Prochlorococcus marinus XMU1419: one gene and its partner. The protein of the gene in region 2 interacts with the protein of the main gene of each other region in a pairwise test. Links are inferred from orthologs where the notes say so. Each region holds a gene or a part of one and is shown on either strand. Other genes may lie near its edges.

Region 1 (9,437 bases), 300 kb from region 2 along the record:
TAATACACTCCCTAGAAATATCTCATTAAGTTTTTTATTTATAGACTTTTTACTAATAATTGGCGTTCTTTTCCAAAAATTTAATACCACAGACAGCTCTTTGCAGCTGGTAGAAAGAACTTCCTGGTTGCCCTCAATAGGCTTAGAGTGGTCTCTTGGTGTAGATGGTTTATCTGCTCCTTTAGTAGCTTTGAGTGGATTAATTACATTTTTATCAGCTGCGGCAAGTTGGAAAATTAAGAAAAAATCTAATTTATATTTTGCTCTTTTATTAGTCCAAGCATCAGCTCAAGCATTAGTTTTCCTATCTCAAGATTTCCTATTATTTTTCTTAGCTTGGGAACTTGAGTTAGTTCCGGTATATCTCCTTATTGCAATTTGGGGAGGGAAAAAAAAGTTATATGCAGCAACTAAATTTATTCTTTATACTGCCTTAGCATCCTTATTAATACTTATAAGTGGTTTAGCTCTAGCTTTGAATGGCGATACCTTTACTTTAAATATTAGCGACTTAACCAATAAACATGTATCAGGTAGCCTAGCGTTGTTATCTTATATAGGATTTTTAATTGGTTTCGGAGTAAAACTTCCAATCTTTCCACTGCATACCTGGCTTCCTGATGCTCATGGAGAGGCTAATGCACCAGTATCAATGTTACTTGCTGGAATACTTTTAAAAATGGGCGGCTATGCTCTTTTAAGATTCAACGTTCAAATATTACCTGAAGTACATCTCCAAATTGCGCCTGCATTAATCATTCTTGGAATCATCAATATAATTTATGGAGCATTGAATGCATTCGCACAAGATAATGTCAAAAGAAGAATTGCATGTAGCTCAGTAAGTCATATGGGTTTTGTTCTCTTGGGGATTGGAGCGGTAGATGCGTTAGGGATCAGTGGAGCAATGCTCCAAATGATTAGTCACGGACTTATAGCAGCAGCTATGTTTTTCGTTACTGGATCATTCTATGAGAGAACAAATACTCTTTCAATTCCAAATATGGGTGGATTAGCAAAGGTATTGCCAATAACTTTTGCTTTTTTCTTGGCAAGCTCTCTAGCTTCTCTAGCACTACCTGGCATGAGTGGTTTTATAAGTGAAATAACTGTATTTTTAGGTATCACAAGTCAAGAAGGCTTCAGCTCTATTTTTAGATCAATTACGATTCTTATAGCAGCTATCGGTCTAGTCCTAACTCCTATTTATTTATTATCAATGTGTAGAAGAGTATTCTTTGGTCCTAGAATTCCTGCACTGGCTACAGTTAAAGAAATGAATGGTAGAGAATTGACAATTGGGTTCAGTTTATTGTTGCCTACTTTAGTGATAGGTTTTTGGCCTAAGATCGCGATAAATTTATACGAATCTTCAACCAATGCTCTCAGTCAGCAGTTAACTTTAGCTAAGTTAGTAGGAGTAATTTCAAAATTAGTTAATTAAATTTTTTTAATAAATGGATACCTCAATTTTTAAATATGGAGAATTACCAGAATTTAAATTTTTTACTCCCGAAAATATCAGGAACCAATTTCCAGTAGTACTAAAAAAGATCACCGAAGATTTTAAAAATATAGAGAAAGATTTATCTAACTATTTGATTCAGAATGATTTAAATTGGGATAAAGTAATAAATCCTTTAAATGAAGTCAATGAAATTCTTAGATGGAGTTGGGGAGTAATAAGTCATCTAAATGCTGTAAAAAATTCTGAAAGTTTAAGAGATATTTATTCAAAATTTCTTCCCGAAATAATTAGCATAAGTAACAAATTTGGGCAAAGTAAAATAATCTATAATTCACTAGTCAAACTTAAGGAAACTAATAACTTTGATCAAATTAAAAAAAGAATTTTAGATAAAGAAATTCTTGAGATGCAACATAGAGGTATTTCACTACAAAAAAATGATCAAGAAGAATTTAACAAAATTTCAGAAAAACTTGGAAAGCTGTCAACTGAATTCAGTAACAATGTTCTTGATGCCACAAACGAATGGTTTTTAATACTAAATAAAAAGTCTGAAGTCGATGGTCTTCCTGAACGAGTACTTGAATTGATGGCAATTTCTGCACACAATCACTTAAAAAAAGATGAAGAAGTTAACATTAAAAATGGTCCTTGGAAATTAAGTCTAGATATCCCAACTTATACTTCGTTCATGACATATGCCACTGAGCGTAATCTTAGAGAAAAACTATACAAGGCATTCGTTAGTAGGGCTTCTCAAGGAGAAAAAAATAATTCTCAAATCATTGAAGAAATATTATCTCTTAGAACTAAACAAGCTAATCTTCTCGGTTATAAAAGTTGGGCAGAACTAAGTTTGTCAACGAAAATGGCTAAAGAAATCAAAAATGTAGAAAACCTTTTAGAAGAATTGAGAGAACCAGCATTCAAAACCGCAAAAATTGAATTAGAAAAGCTAGATAAGTTTTCTAAAGCTAATGGGTTTCCAAAATCGCAGAATATTGAGCCATGGGATATCAGTTATTGGTCTGAACTTCTTAGAAAGGAAAAGCTCAATTTGGATCAAGAGTCTTTGAGACCTTGGTTCCCACTAAATGATGTTTTGAAAGGTTTATTTAAATTAAGTGAGAAACTTTTTGAAATTAAAGTAGTCGAGGTAACTGGTGAGGCTCCTTTGTGGAATGATGACGTCTTATTTTTTAATATCCTCAACAAAGAAGATGAGAAAATAGCATCCTTTTACCTAGATCCATATTCGAGGCCTGAATCAAAGAGAGGTGGGGCTTGGATGGATGAATGTTTGAATAAAAATAATATTGGCAAAAAAACCCTCCCAGTAGCTTATCTCGTTTGTAATCAAACTCCACCATCAAAAAATAAACCTAGTTTGATGAGTTTTGAAGAAGTTCAGACACTTTTCCATGAATTTGGTCATGGTCTTCAACACATGCTTACTACTGTAAATCTTCCTCAAGCAGCTGGCATCAATAACGTTGAGTGGGATGCAGTCGAACTTCCAAGTCAATTTATGGAAAACTGGTGTTTTCATAAAAATACACTTATGAATATTGCTAAGCACTATAAAACAGGAGAAAAATTATCCGATGAGAATTTTGAGAAGCTACTAAAGAATAGAACTTTTAATTGTGGTATGGCTACTCTCAGACAACTACATTTTGCAATTACAGACCTCAGATTGCACAGTAATATTGATAAAAACGAAGGTAAAACAGCAGATGAGATTAGAAGAGAAATTGCAAAACAAACTACTGTTATTGAACCAATTCAAGAAGATCATTTTCTTTGTTGTTTTAGTCATATATTTGCAGGCGGATATTCTGCAGGGTATTACTCATATAAATGGGCTGAAGTTCTAAGTGCTGATGCATTTTCAATGTTTGAAGAAGCTGATCTAGAAAACTCTGAAGATTTAAAGTTAATAGGAAAAAAATTCAAAAATACAATACTTAGCTTGGGTGGGAGCTTACCTCCCTTAGACATATTCAAACTATTCAGAGGAAGAGAACCACAAACAGATTCCTTAATAAGACACTTAGGGTTATCTGGAGCTACATAATAATTTCATCTATTATTTTATCAACCACAGATTTATTTCTTACAAGATTTCTATGTTTGAATACTTTTACTGATATTCTTTTCCCAAAATTTAAATTCGTCCACCAGCCGGGGAAAACCATCAAATCCCAATAAGTAAAGAAATTTATACACTCAATATCATCAAGAAAAAAATCATTATTCGCGAGTCCTCTCAAAAACTTACTATTTATTTTCATTTCGGATATTCCTTTAAAAGGGTATTTAGGTATTAATTGTGCCATCAAAGTTCCTTTGTGAGGGGAACCTATAGATATTAATCTTCTTGTTCTTTTATATCCATTAAATTTTTGAAGCCAGTGCCTACCAATTATTCCTCCCATGGAAAATCCCAAAATATCTATTTCTTTTTCTAAACCGTATTTCTGTAAAATTAAATCGTTTAATTTATTAGCCAAATCAAGAATTGAAGTCATTCCATATGAATGTTCAAGGGTTGGGGCAAAATATTCAATGCCAAGATTATCAAGTTGTGGGGTAATAGAAGAAAAAATACTTGAAGTATTCCAAAGCCCATGAATCAAAATGATAGGATTTCTTCTTTCCAATACTTTAATTATTTTCAAGAATTCTTATTATTGACACCTTTCCATCGAAACCTGTTATTGGAGGATTGCATTTTGTCAAAATAATTTTAATTTTAGAAACATTAAATTTCTGATCAATGATTTCTAAAATTGCGTTGGAATATTTTTCGATTGTATAACAATATATTTTCTTTGATTGATCTTTTAAAAGATGCACTAATTTTGAATAGTCAACTGTTTTTTTTATATCATCATTTGCAGTACACTTATCAAAATCAGTCCACAAAAATATATCCACACTAAAGAGTTGTCCTAATTCCCTTTCTTCTCTAAGAACACCCACTCTAGCCCAAAGTTTAATATTCTCAATTTTTAAAAATGTTTCCATTTTAAAAAAATTTAAAGATCCTTATGGGAATAGATAGCCTGTCCAGATGAAAAATCATCAACTATATTCCCATTTCCTTTTAGGAAATATTTATATGTAACCAGACCCTCTAGGCCTACAGGTCCTCTTGGGGGAAGCGTTTGAGTAGATATCCCTACTTCAGCTCCGAATCCATATCTAAACCCATCTGCAAACCTAGTAGAGCAATTATGAAAAACACCTGCACTATCAACTAGATTCATAAATTTATTAGCAGTACTCAAATTTTCAGTAATTATTCCATCAGTATGTTTTGAACTATATTTTTGAATATGTGTGATTGCCTCCGCCAAATCATCAACAATTTTTATCGATAAAATTAAATCTAAATATTCAGTTTGCCAATCTTCTGTACTAGCCTCATACTTTAACCCTAATTCAACTGATCTTTTATCTCCAATTAATTTAACATTATTAGAATTAAACAAAGGTATGGCCTTTTCTAGAAAAGCTGGTGCGATATCTTTATGGACTAATAAAGTTTCAATTGCATTGCATGCTGCAGGATATTGAATTTTACTGTCCAAAGCGACTGATAAAGCCATCTCAAGATTTGCCTCAATATCTATAAACAAATGACAAATTCCATCAGCATGGCCTAGAACAGGAATTTTTGTATTCTCTTGAATAAATTTAACTAATTCATTACTTCCTCTGGGAATTATTAAATTAATATATTTCTCAAGATTTAACATCGACATGCTATCTTTTCTGCTTGTTAGTAAACAAATTGCATTATTATCAAAACCTGATTTGCTTAAACCTTCTTGCAATGCTTTTACTATTGATGTGTTTGTAAAATTAGCTTCACTACCGCCCTTAAGCATTACTCCATTACCTGATCTTATTGCTAAGGAACTAATCTGCATTACAGCATCTGGTCTGGATTCAAAAATAACCCCTAGAACTCCTATAGGCACGGTTTTTCTTTCAAGGATAAGTCCCTTGGAGAGCTCTCTTTTTATTTGAACTTGATTTACAGGATCAGCCAATTCTCCAACCTTCCTTACTCCTTCAATTCCTGAATTTAATTTTTCTTTTGATAACTTTAATCTCGAGAGTAAAGCATTTGAAATTCCTTCCTTTTCTGCTTTTTTATAGTCCTGATTGTTAGCCTCTAAAATTTCTTCAGTATTTTTTTCTAGATAATCAGCCATAAAATTTAAGGCTTTAATTCTATTTTGATTTTCAGTCTGACTAATTTTTATTGATGCCAAACGAACTTGATAAGCTTTTTCTAAAAGATCATTACTGGGTTGAGGGACTTCAAATATATTGGCCATATTTATTTTTTAATTAATTTAATAATAATTCAAATTAAGTATTCTTTAAACTAACTTTCTTTGTGACTTAATATCTAAAAAATAATTGAACTTGACTTTTCCAATCCCCATTTGAATCAAAAGAACCTAATAATTCTAAGTTTGGATTGGCCTGAAAAGTCAAAATTCCTATAGGTGGGATCTCATCTCTGCCTGGAACAGTCTGAAAAGCAAAATTGATTGCATCGGTAATATCAATCCCTAGTTCAGCGACCCAAGCTTGGGAAGCATTTTCAGCATTAGAATATGATTGTCTATCGTTTTCTATGTCTAAATTTTCATTAGAAAAAATATTATTTAAGGAATCATTATTTTCTATTAAGGCTGGATATAGAGATAGCTGAAATCTCTCGCTAAAAGCATCAGCATTATTTAGTTGAGAAATAAATGCTCTATTAATTAAATTAGCAGAGTTCCCTCCAATCAAACCAATGATTTGAGATCTGTTATAACTCGGAGTACTTCTTAATTTTATTCTTTTATTTTCATCTTCAAAAGACAATTGATCTAAAAATCCCTCATAAGAAGCTTCAATTCTGATAAGCCTTGTATTGCCTATTCCAAATGTTCCAAAACTATTTAAATTTGCATCTGCGTCAAGATCTCCAGAAATATTAGGATCCTGATTATTTTCTTTTATTGGTATTATAGAATCTGGAACTTTGCTTACAAGAGAAAAATTTATATATGGCACCAAACCACTTCTCTCTGCAAACAAAATGTAATTAACTTTATTTCTATCTAGTTTGAAGGGAGTTGTATATAGATTTGCTCTACCTTTCTCAAGAAAAATAAGACCTCTAGCTTTTAAATCTTTTCCTACCGATCCATTTATATTAATGTCTAATTTCGTATCTAAATTAGCTTGAATTATATCAGAATATTGAAGTTTAAACTCTGGTCCAAGTTTTAGAATAAGATTATTAAAACTTAAATTATCCAAATAACTAGGCAAGGTTTCTCCTAAAAGAACTGAATTCAAAATTGTTTCATTTGAAATTATTTCAATATTCTTATTAATATTCCAATCAAGTTCTGGCCAATTTTTTTTATTTCCATTTTGATTAAGTGTATTATCTATTTTATTTTTTTTATTGGTTCTATTAAAATTAATAAATCCATTATTAAGAGATAAATTACCGCTTAAAACTGGGTTTTCAAATGATCCAATTAAATCTATATCGGAATCTAATAAAAAATTAAAATTATCCGTCTTTATAGAAAATTTATTTGTTTTAAAATTTATCTCTTCTAACCCATAGTTGTTTTTACTATAAAAAGGCAAAGAACCTTTTATGAAAATATTTCCTGAATTTTCGGCTTTTGCTTTGAAACTTTTGATCTCTAAATAATCAAAATCAAAAATTATCAAACTATTTAAATCTTTTATTGTATTATCATAAAAATCAATTTCAGAATCTTTTATTGCTACAAATCCATTTAATATGGGTTTATTAATAGTACCTTTTACTATTGTTCTAATATTCACGTCACCTTTTTTAAAGGTAAAGTATTCTTCAGCAAAAATATCAATTAGCTCAATAAATTTACCATTGCCAGTCAATCTTAGATCTAAGTTTTGTTTTTTATTTATAGGTATTATTCCTTCAATATTAATTGGAATTTCTGAGTCATTAATAAGCAAGGAAAATTTAACATCAAAAATAGAGTTATTAAATTCAACAAGACCTTCATCAAATAATATTTTATTATTTTTAATTGATGAATTATTTGAAGAAATTTCACTCGAGAAAGATTTTGTATCAAGATTATAAAGTAAATTAATATCCAAACCGCCAAGAAAATCTCTTGGTCTCTTTAAAAAGATATTTGCAGCACTTAATGGTAATTTTTTAATTTTTAAAGAACCATTACCTTGTAGTAAACCTCCTTCCAAATTAATCGAAAATTCCTCTTTGTTTTTCTTATTATCATTATTGGTGGTGTAAAAATAGCCATTCAATTTTGAATTAAGTTTGTAATTAAGTGGTCTATCTCCAACGATAGTTACTTTTGCGTTATATCTACTTTTGAATTTATTTAAATATTTTTGTAAGTTAAATTTGTCTTCTAAAGTATTCTTATTTTCAATAATTTCTTTTATAAAATCTATCCTCTCATTAAATGAAATATTTTCTTTATTTATTTCTAAGTCATCCAAGATATTAGATTTTCTAGTTGGAACAACTTTTTTATTATCAAAATTAAAAATATCAACAGCTGTAAGGATAGTCCAACTGGTACTTATATTGTTAAAGTCTAAATTAATTAAATTAGTTTTTTTTGTATTGTATTCGGCTTCAATTATACCCCCATCAATTGGATACAAGGATGAGTTTACATAAAATTCATCATCTTTAAATCTAAAGTCAAATAATGAATTTGCTAACTTTATATTTCTATATTTACCTAAACTCCATGACAGTCTTCCATCAAGAGAAGACTGGTCTAATGATATCGATCCCGAACCATTAATAATTCCATTAATACTATCGAATTGATTGTTGTTAACAGCTAACTCAAGTTCATCAATAGGAAAATTATCAGCATTCCAAATAAAACTATCATTCTCTTTAACTAAATCTATACTGCCTTTAAAGGAGTTAAAAACTCTACTAAAAGTTGCACTATCTAATTTAAGCGAAGAATTTAATTTCACTGAGAGGAATGAAGGGATTGGAGAGTATCTATTTTTCATATTTAGCAGAAATTGATCATCATCATTTTTAATTTCACCCTCCCATATTTCTTTTATGCGAATCCCTTTGTAGTGGGGATAATCAACATTAAAATTTACAAAAAGATCAGGATTACTAATTTTTCCTTTTAATTCTCCTTCAGCAGTAATAAATCCTCTTATATCATTTTTTCGGAAAATATTTAAATTAGATAATTGAGTTCTATTTATTTTAAAACTTGAATCTATATCCCCGAGATTAATTCCTCTTTTATCAACCCAATAAGGAATATTACCTGAAAATTTAATGTCCGGATTCAGACTATTAATGTATCCAATACTTCCTTTCAAATTTATATTGTTATAACTTTCATTTAATGGGACATTTAGATTGAAATTTGAAGTCAAAGTTCCATAATCAAATTTTTCTGAATTTCCAATTAAATTGTTATCCCTACAATAAAAAATTGTTGAATCAGAATTTATATTCTCTGAGAAAGCTTCAGGCTTTATTTTTAAATTAGTAAATGAAAATCTTCCTTTACAAAATGTTTGCTTTGTTGATTTGTTAAATCTAAAATTAGATTTAAAATTTCCTTTTTGGAAATTAATTTTTCTGCCCCTAAATATATATTCTGAGTTCTTAAGATCTAATCCACTAGAAAATAACTCCAGTTTTAAAAATTCTTGATTTAATTTTGTATTAAATTTTAGTTTTAAAAAACCTTTTCCATAAAAATTAGATTTTAAATTTGCAATAATTTCTTTATTATTGGACTTATAGATAATATTGCCTTTAACTTTTGTTTCTAAGCCTGAATTTTGAAGCTTTAGGTCTGAATATTTGTTAATGCTAAAGTTTAATTCATACTTTGATTGTGACTTATTTTTGATTCGAGAA
Region 2 (9,433 bases):
AGTTAAAAAGAATTTAAGAATATTGAAGTTTTCAAAAGATCAACTCCCAAAGAAGAATCAAAATTCTACTAAATCAATAATGGGAGGATTACTAGTTCAAGATACTGATAATAGTGAAGAAAAAACTGAAAATTGGATTTCCGTAACTAAGAAAAATCCTAGTAATCAAATGAATTTAGATCTAAATTTTGCATGGAAAATCTGTAAACACGTGAAATCAAATGCGATTGTTATTGCAAAAAACCAAACAACTATTGGTATTGGAGCTGGACAAATGAATAGAGTTGGAGCTGCAAAAATTGCATTAAAAGCTGCTGGAAGTTTATGTTCAGATGCAGTCTTAGCAAGCGATGGTTTTTTTCCTTTTGCAGATACTGTCGAACTCGCAAATAAGTATGGTATAAAAGCTATTGTCCAACCTGGTGGAAGTCTCAGAGACCAAGAAAGTATTGATATGTGTGATTCGAAAGGAATCTCAATGATATTCACACAAAAAAGGCACTTTTTGCATTAAATTAAGTTGATTTTGGATAATAAGTAATTTTGTTAGTCTTTCTAAATAAAGAGAGCCTTCCTGGACCAGCACACAAAAAGTATAGAGAAATCGCCCCGTATATGAAAGATAATTCGAATGCATAATTATGGCCCTCAACGACTGCAATGGGAAAACCTTCTAGTCCAGTATCTAGGAGATGAAAATAAACAGCAAATGCCATTGTAGAGAAAAGCCCTAGAGAAGAAAGTCTTGCAAATATCCCTAGAGCCAAGCCTACTGGGCATACTAATTGAGTAATCGCCGCTCCAAAAGTCCAAATAACAGGATCACCCGGTAAAAATGGGAAGTACTTCCCAACTACAAACTCAGCAAAACCCTGAGGATCCTGAAGTTTCTCTAAGCCATGATGAATCATCAAAGCACAAAAACCAATTCGTAAAACAAAAATTGATAATTCCCCAAGTATATTTACTTCTGACCCTGAAGATGAATTAGCTACAACAACTTCAACTTTTTGGGGAGCTTTAGTCCTATTCATATTTGCAGTTTCAACTTGATTAGTTTGTGATTTGTCTTCCATACTTCATAATTTTTTTATTATTCTAATTAATAAAGTAGATATTTTGGAACTATCTTGCTAATAAATTAAAAAAACTCAGTAATGTTATAAATGAAATAACAAATTCAAGAAGTAATATCAACTAACTTCTCAATAACATCTGCAACAACCCTATCAGGAGTTGATGCACCTGAAGTAATTCCAACATTAATTTTTCCACTAGGTAAAAAATTATTTTTAAGTTCTAAATCTGATCCTAGTGGCTTATGTAAAATTGAGTTTTCTTTAACTGATATCCTCTCTGGGGTATCTATGTGAAAAGAAGAAATATTTTTAGTAATTGCTATTTCTTGTAAGTGAGTAGTATTTGAAGAATTGAAGCCTCCTATAACGACAAGAATATCAAGGTCTTCATCAACCAAAGAGAACATTGCATCTTGTCTTTCTTCAGTTGCATCACAAATAGTATTAAAAGCTAAGAAGTGGCTATTTAATTTTTCTGGTCCAAATTTTTTTAACATTGTTCTTTCAAAAACTTTTCCAATTTCTTCGGTCTCACTTTTAAGCATAGTCGTCTGGTTAGCAACTCCGACTCTATCTAAATCTTGATCGGGATCAAATCCATTAGAACAAGCTTTAGCAAATTTATTCATAAATTCATTTCTATTACCTCTACCCATAATATATTCAGATACATAATTTGCTTCTTCTAAATCAAGTACAACTAAATATTTACCTGCGAAAGAACTAGTAGCAAGGGTTTCTTCATGCTTAAATTTTCCATGAATAATTGATGTAAAAACATGTTTTTTATGTTTCTCGACGGTATGCCAAACCTTAGAAACCCAAGGACAAGTTGTATCAATGATATGACAACCTTTCTCATGAAGGAGTTTCATCTCTTGAACAGTGGCTCCGAAAGCAGGCAGTATAACTACATCCCCATTAGAAACTGACGAAAAATCTTTAATTCCATTTCTAGCTGAAATGAATTTTACATTCATTTTTCTTAAATGATCATTAACAGAGGGATTATGAATTATTTCGTTTGTTATCCAAATATTCTCATTAGGGTAATGTCTTCTTGTTTCATAAGCCATTGCTACAGCTCTTTCAACACCCCAACAAAACCCAAATGCTTGAGCTAACTTGATATTAAGTCTGCCTTTAGTGAAAGTAAAACCATTATCTCTTATAGAACTTATCAAATCACTTTGATAAGCTGCTTCTAACGCTTGAGCCCTTTTTGTTGGAGAATCGAAGCCCCTTCTATTATATCTATCAGAATGATGAAGAGACCTTCTAAAAGCTTGTGTATCCATCTTTTGATAGTACAACATTTTAAATAATTTTTTGTAAAAAAAAAGAAACCTGACATATGTCAGGTTTCTAGAATCAATTTTGAATTAGATTATTTAGCAGATGCAAAGTCTGGATATGCTTCCATACCATGCTCTCCAATATCAAGGCCTTGAGTCTCTTCCTCTTCAGATACTCGGATTCCTCCGAATAATCCACCGATTACAGACCAAGCGATCCAGCAAGTAACTAGTGTCCAGATAGCATAAGCTGCAGCACCAAGAGCTTGAATTAAGAGAAGGCTAATACCTCCACCATTAAACAATCCCATACCTGCTCCATCTCCTTGAACGGCTGTACCCCATAGACCGATTACTACAGTACCCCATACACCACAAACTCCGTGAACAGAGAATGCACCTACAGGATCATCGATCTCAGCAGCATCAAGGGCTGCTACAGAGAATACAACGATAATTCCACCAACTAGTCCTGCAAACCAGGCACCAGCAAGTGTCATATCGCCACAACCAGCAGTGATACTAACTAATCCTGCAAGGATTCCGTTAATAATCATTGTAAGGTCAGGCTTACCAGAAGTTAATGTTGAAACAATAGTTGCTCCAATAGCGCCAGCTGCTGCTGCCAAAGTAGTTGTTACAGCAACATAAGGAACCCATTGGTCCATGGCAAGTTGAGAACCGGGGTTAAAACCATACCAACCTATCCATAGAACTAATGCACCCAAAGTGGCAATAGCCATATTATGTCCTGGCATAGCCTGTGGTTTTCCATCAGAGTATTTGCCAATTCTTGGTCCAAGAAGCATAGCTCCTACAAGACCTGCCCATGCTCCAACTGAGTGAACAATTGAAGAACCAGCAAAATCAACAAAACCTAGAGAATCAAGCCAGCCACCATTCCATTTCCAGCTACCAGCAATTGGATAAATAAATGCAGTTAATACAATCGCAAAAACAACAAATTCTCCAAATTTAACTCTTTCAGCAACAAGACCGGAAACGATAGTTGCCGCAGTTCCTGCGAATGCAGACTGGAACAAGAAATCAACAGTTGGGACTAATCCAGCATCAGTTACCATATCTGCAGTAACTGTTGGATCAAAAAATAAGCCTCCAAAATAAAGCCATCCGTCAGCAACACTTCCTCCGTACATTAATGAATAGCCGATAAACCAATAAGAAGTTACAGCTAGAGCAAATACGAATAGGTTTTTAGCAAGGATGTTTACAGCGTTCTTAGAACGGCACATACCTGCCTCAACCATAGCGAAACCGGCGTTCATAAAGATCACTAGAATAGTAGCGATCAAAAGCCATAAATTGTTAGCAAGAAAAGCTGCATTCAACTCAGGTAAATCAGCTGCGTGAGCTGAAAGATTAAAAATACCTAAACCAAACAAAGCTAAGGGAACAGTTGCAAGCCACAACATAGAGCGGTTTGAACTAAATCCTCGAATACTCCTCAAAAGGAGCATAGGTCCATTAACAAGGCTTGCGTCTTGAAGTTTGGACCTAGAGCGCCTTTGAGGCGTTTGCAAAGCAGTGGTCATAAAAAAAAATTAGATCTGCAAAAAAACAGTTTGTGCTGTTTCCTTTCAAATTTAAATTTATTCAAAAAACTTATCTGTGTCTAGTAGTTGTTGATACCATTTTTATAGTTGCACCATAAAAAAATATTTGTTAAATTTAAAAATCATTTTTTTTGGATTCCTGAATATCAAGTTTTTCGGTTACTTTAGAGGTTTAATTCCATTCCATGATACGTGGTCTTTATGAAATTCAAAGGAACATGGAATAGTTATCATTCCTGCACTTGAAGATTCTCTAAAAAGATTGCCGTACAAGGGATCTGCTTCATCTCCAGGGGCAAAAAAACAAGCATCTTTTCTTGTAATACAAGGTACTAAAACACTTTTACTTTCAGGAATTAATTCCTTTAATTCCATTAGGTGTTTTTGACCTCTTTTCGTTACTGTATCTGGGAATAGAGCTACATTTTCTCTAATCCATGTCGTATTTTTAACCTCTATGTAAATGTTACGTTTATCAGGATTTGAAGATTTTGGAGTTAAAAAAAAGTCAATCCTGCTTTTTTTACCTTTTCCATAAGGTACTTCAGATTTAATTGTCTCTATTTCTCCAATTATTTGGTTTAGCAAATTTTTCTGAATAACCTTTTTGATTAACTTATTTGCAAATAAAGTATTAATTCCCACCCAAACCTCACCATTTTTTGCATCTAAAACACATATCTGTTCCCAAGTAAAAGGTAATTTTCTTTTTGGAGAAGAGGAAACACTTATTCTTACTTTTGCTCCCTCACTTAAAAGTCCCTTCATTGGGCCTGTATTAGCACAATGAGCAGTAACTACCTCTCCACTCTCTAATTTTATATCTGCCAGAAATCTTTTATACCTTTTAATTAAAACCCCTTCAATTAATGGATCAAATTCAATTATCCGATCATTCATAAAATATGTCGTTAGTTAAAAATCAAATATAATTGAAACTTAAACTTCTTGAAAAATTTAGACAAATCCAAATGCATTCATTTTTAAAAAATAATGTTTTTTCAATTTCGTTTGGTACTAGTCTTAGTAAATTAGCTGGATGTATAAGACAAATATTTATAGCTGCTGCTTTTGGAGTTGGGGTAACATACGACGCATTTAATTATGCCTATATAATTCCTGGTTTTTTACTAATAATTATTGGAGGGATTAATGGTCCATTACATAATGCAGTCGTTGCAGTTCTTACTCCCCTTAACAAAAAAAATGGAGGGATTGTTTTAACTCAAGTAAGCATAAAGCTTTCAATATTATTAATAGGTTTAGCTATATTGATTTTCTTTAATTCCAGTTTATTAATTGAATTATTAGCCCCCAATTTAAGTTACGAAGCTAAATCTATCGCCACTTATCAATTAAAAATACTTACTCCTTGTATCCCATTATCTGGTTTCATAGGTTTAAGCTTTGGCGCCTTAAATTCTCAAAGAAAATTCTTTTTATCAAGTATAAGTCCAGCGATAACAAGCCTAACTATTATTTTTTTTATTTTTTTAAATTGGATTTTCAACCAAGAAAATGCATATTCTCATTTCTTTATTTATACAGGATTACTAGCTTTTGCAACTTTGACAGGAACTTTAATTCAGTTTGTAGTTCAAATTGTGGAAATAAATAAAATCGGTCTCTTGAGATTAGAGTCAAACCTCCAATTTTTTAGTGATGAAGAAAGGAGGATTTTCAAACTAATTATTCCAGCATCTATCTCATCTGGTCTCAGTCAAATTAATGTTTTTATCGATATGTTTTTCGCTTCAAGTTTTCAAGGAGCAGCATCGGGACTGGCTTACGGAAACTTTCTGATACAAGCCCCATTAGGCATATTATCTAACTCTTTAATTTTGCCATTACTTCCAAAATTCTCAAATTTTAGAAATTATAAAGACAATAGAGGTCTCCAAAAAAAATTGATCTCTGGAATAGAGTACTGTTTCTTAACAACTATTTTTTTAACCGGATTTTTCATAACATTTAATAATCAAATAGTACAGTTAGTTTTTCAAAGAGGATCTTTTGATTATTCAGCGGCTTTAAAAGTAAAGAATATATTAATTGCTTACGCAATTGGGATACCATTTTATCTTTATAGAGATTTATTAGTAAGAACTTACTATTCAATAGAAAAAACAAAATTTCCTTTTAGATCTTCATTTGCAGGGATAGTATTAAATATCTTTTTTGATTGGTTTTTAATTGGTGCTCCAATTAAAAATTTTGGAAATCTTTCACCATATAATTTTGGAGTTGTAGGAATAATTTTATCTTCAGTAACAGTCAACTTTATAGTTTGCGTTTTGCTTTCTTTTAATCTGAGAAATGAAAATATCTATTTACCTAACTTGGATTTATTAAGGAAAATTATCCTAATGTCATTAGCGGCATTTATAGATAGCGTACTTTGTTTTACTATTCTCAAAACTACAAATAACTTAAATTCAAATCTCGGAGAGTTTTTATTATTAATATTTGGATCTCTAACTTTTTTTGTAATCTATTTTTTATTTACAAAATGCTTGAGAGTAAATAGATTTAAAGTCTATAAAAAATAGATTTAGTTTTCAAAAAAACCTTCCAAAATCTCCTCTAATTCTTTTATTTGTGAGGTAGTGATTAAATTAATAAGTGGAATTCTTTTAACACCATCCCCTACTTTTACATTTATTGCTTTCAAACTTACTTTTGAGGCCTCAAATGGGCCTTGATCTTTATTGCTGATACATTCAATAGCAAGCTGTCTAGCCAGGCCAGCATCTCCAAGATATAAATTCCACTTTTCTATTTTTATAAAAACCTTTTCTGAAATAATACTTTCTAGATCACTTATTTGTATCAGAGAGTCCATAAATTAAAAATTAAATTAAGTTGATTGTTCTGAAGTGTCCTTAGGTTTTTTTATAATTACAAAAAGTAAATGAGAGGCCAAAAGAATTGACCAGAAAATTGCAAAATTGTTAAAAAAATCGATTTCATATCTAATTTCTTTTAAAAGCCAAGTGCCACTGACAATCGCAGTAAATATCATGCAGTGAATAACAAAATTTACTATTCGAGAAAAATGTTTATAGATGGGATCTTCTAAATCACCATTTCCGTACCACTTTATAGGCATATCAAAAATTAGATTGTTAATAATAGATATTTTAACTGAAATCTAGTTGACTAAGAGACCCTGAAACAGAGATATTACATAATTATGCGCCTGTAGCTCAGTGGATTAGAGCACCTGACTACGGATCAGGGTGTCGGGAGTTCGAATCTCTCCAGGCGCGTTTAAAATTATGAAATATTCTTTTTATAATTTTTCTAAAAAATATCGTCTATATTATGAGTATTACTTATCAAATTCAATGAATATCCTTCAAAATCTTAAAGAAAGCGATCCAGTAATATCCAATTTTATTAACTCTGAAAAAAATAGACAGGAAACTCATCTTGAGTTAATCGCAAGCGAAAATTTTGCATCAATTGCCGTCATGCAGGCTCAAGGATCCGTCCTTACAAATAAATATGCAGAGGGTTTACCTCAAAAAAGATACTACGGAGGATGTGAATTTGTTGATGAAATCGAAGAATTAGCTATTCAGAGAGCTAAAAAATTATTTAATGCAAATTGGGCTAATGTACAACCCCATAGTGGAGCTCAGGCAAATGCAGCTGTTTTCCTAAGTTTACTTAAACCTGGCGACACAATCATGGGGATGGATTTATCTCATGGTGGACACCTAACTCATGGATCTCCAGTAAATATGAGTGGAAAGTGGTTCAATGCAGTCCACTATGGTGTAAATAAAGAAAGTAGTGAATTAAATTTTGATGAAATAAGAGAGATAGCACTAGAGACAAAACCAAAATTGATCATATGCGGATATTCAGCTTATCCAAGAACAATCGATTTTGAATCATTTAGAAAAATTGCAGATGAAGTTGGTGCATTCTTAATGGCTGATATTGCTCACATCGCAGGTCTTGTAGCAAGTAAACTTCATCCAAATCCAATTCCTTATTGTGATGTAGTAACTACAACTACTCATAAAACATTAAGAGGTCCTAGAGGTGGACTTATCTTGTGTAAAGATGCAGAATTTGGAAAAAAATTTGATAAATCTGTTTTCCCAGGAACTCAGGGTGGGCCCCTAGAACACATTATTGCCGCTAAAGCAGTTGCATTTGGAGAAGCATTACAACCAGATTTCGTTAATTATTCCCAACAAGTAATAAAAAATGCCAAAGTTCTAGCTACAACTTTAATAAATAGAGGTATTGATATCGTTAGTGGAGGCACTGATAATCATATAGTTTTACTCGATTTAAGAAGTATCAAAATGACTGGTAAAATTGCTGACTTGCTTGTAAGTGAAGTGAATATCACTGCAAATAAAAACACTGTTCCATTTGACCCTGAATCACCTTTTGTAACCAGCGGGCTAAGGTTGGGTACTGCTGCTTTAACTACTAGAGGCTTTAATGAGAATGCTTTTACTGAAGTTGGCGAAATTATTGCAGATAGATTGCTTTACCCAAATGATTCACTAATAGAAAATAAATGTAAAGAAAGAGTATTGACCTTATGTAATCGTTTTCCTCTTTATGAAGGCAAACTTGAAGCATCAATTAAATGATTCCTAATTCCAAAGGAGTTGAAATTCTTTCTATTGGAACAGAGTTACTTTTAGGAAATATTATAAATACCAATTCTCAATGGATTTCTGAACAGTTATCTCAATTAGGCTTAAATCACTTTAGGCAATCAACTGTCGGTGATAATTTTGATCGAATTATAAAAGAAATTCAAGAAATATCGAAAAGAAGTAATCTTCTTATTACAACAGGTGGCTTGGGGCCTACCCCAGATGATTTAACTACTGAAGCAATAGCCAAATCATTTAATGAATCACTTATTGAAAGACCACACTTATGGGATGAAATTAAACAAAAACTTTCAAACTCAAAGCTTCAGGAAGATTCCTCTAGCTTAAGGAAACAATGTTTCTTCCCAAAAAATGCTCAAATAATTAATAACCCAAGAGGTACTGCTCCAGGAATGATATGGGAACCAATCAAAGGATTTACTATTCTTACTTTCCCTGGAGTTCCCAGTGAAATGAAAACTATGTGGGAGGAGACAGCATTTGAATTCATTAAGACCAAATTCTCTGATAGTTATTCCTTTTTTTCTAATACTCTTAAATTCTCTGGTATTGGAGAATCTATTGTTGCAGAAAAAATTAATGATCTATTAAATCTTAAAAACCCAACTGTTGCTCCATATGCAAACTTAGGAGAGGTTAAACTCAGAATCACCGCCAGAGCAAAGAATGAAGTGGAAGCAAAAAATATTATTAAACCTGTAAAAGAAAAATTAAAAAAAAAGTTCTCAAAGTTTATTTTTGGAGAGGATAATGATACTCTCCCTAGCGTTTTAATAAAAGAATTAACAAAGAGGAACCAAACTATTGTTTTTGCTGAATCCTGTACTGGAGGCCTT

Evidence for each region.
Region 1: the proteins of sfsA (region 2) and HA151_RS03095 interact in binary tests that used the Escherichia coli proteins (3 or more experiments, as listed by UniProt). The link is inferred for Prochlorococcus marinus XMU1419 from one-to-one orthologs.

What each region holds. Positions count from the first base shown.
Region 1 is NZ_JAAORO010000001.1:543,403-552,839, reverse strand. The notes cover bases 3,666-6,619. They hold HA151_RS03095 (glutamate-5-semialdehyde dehydrogenase), read right to left. Parts: upstream 5,821-6,619; coding sequence 4,510-5,820; downstream 3,666-4,509. Other genes in these bases: HA151_RS03090 (translocation/assembly module TamB domain-containing protein), read right to left, coding at 5,888-6,619; folB (dihydroneopterin aldolase), read right to left, coding at 4,136-4,498; HA151_RS03105 (esterase/lipase family protein), read right to left, coding at 3,666-4,131. Outside these bases: HA151_RS03115 (NAD(P)H-quinone oxidoreductase subunit 4), read left to right, coding at 1-1,444; HA151_RS03110 (M3 family metallopeptidase), read left to right, coding at 1,458-3,545; more of HA151_RS03105, read right to left, coding at 3,538-3,665; more of HA151_RS03090, read right to left, coding at 6,620-9,437. UniProt on the Escherichia coli protein: Catalyzes the NADPH-dependent reduction of L-glutamate 5-phosphate into L-glutamate 5-semialdehyde and phosphate. The product spontaneously undergoes cyclization to form 1-pyrroline-5-carboxylate.
Region 2 is NZ_JAAORO010000001.1:243,863-253,295, reverse strand. What follows is about bases 2,979-5,928. They hold sfsA (DNA/RNA nuclease SfsA), read right to left. Parts: upstream 4,849-5,928; coding sequence 4,108-4,848; downstream 2,979-4,107. Other genes in these bases: murJ (murein biosynthesis integral membrane protein MurJ), read left to right, coding at 4,920-5,928; HA151_RS01350 (ammonium transporter), read right to left, coding at 2,979-3,927. Outside these bases: purH (bifunctional phosphoribosylaminoimidazolecarboxamide formyltransferase/IMP cyclohydrolase), read left to right, coding at 1-514; HA151_RS01360 (DoxX family protein), read right to left, coding at 516-1,076; HA151_RS01355 (4-hydroxy-3-methylbut-2-enyl diphosphate reductase), read right to left, coding at 1,181-2,377; more of HA151_RS01350, read right to left, coding at 2,467-2,978; more of murJ, read left to right, coding at 5,929-6,497; HA151_RS01335 (DUF3181 family protein), read right to left, coding at 6,500-6,790; HA151_RS01330 (hypothetical protein), read right to left, coding at 6,806-7,057; glyA (serine hydroxymethyltransferase), read left to right, coding at 7,296-8,567; HA151_RS01315 (competence/damage-inducible protein A), read left to right, coding at 8,564-9,433. UniProt on the Escherichia coli protein: Binds to DNA non-specifically. Could be a regulatory factor involved in maltose metabolism.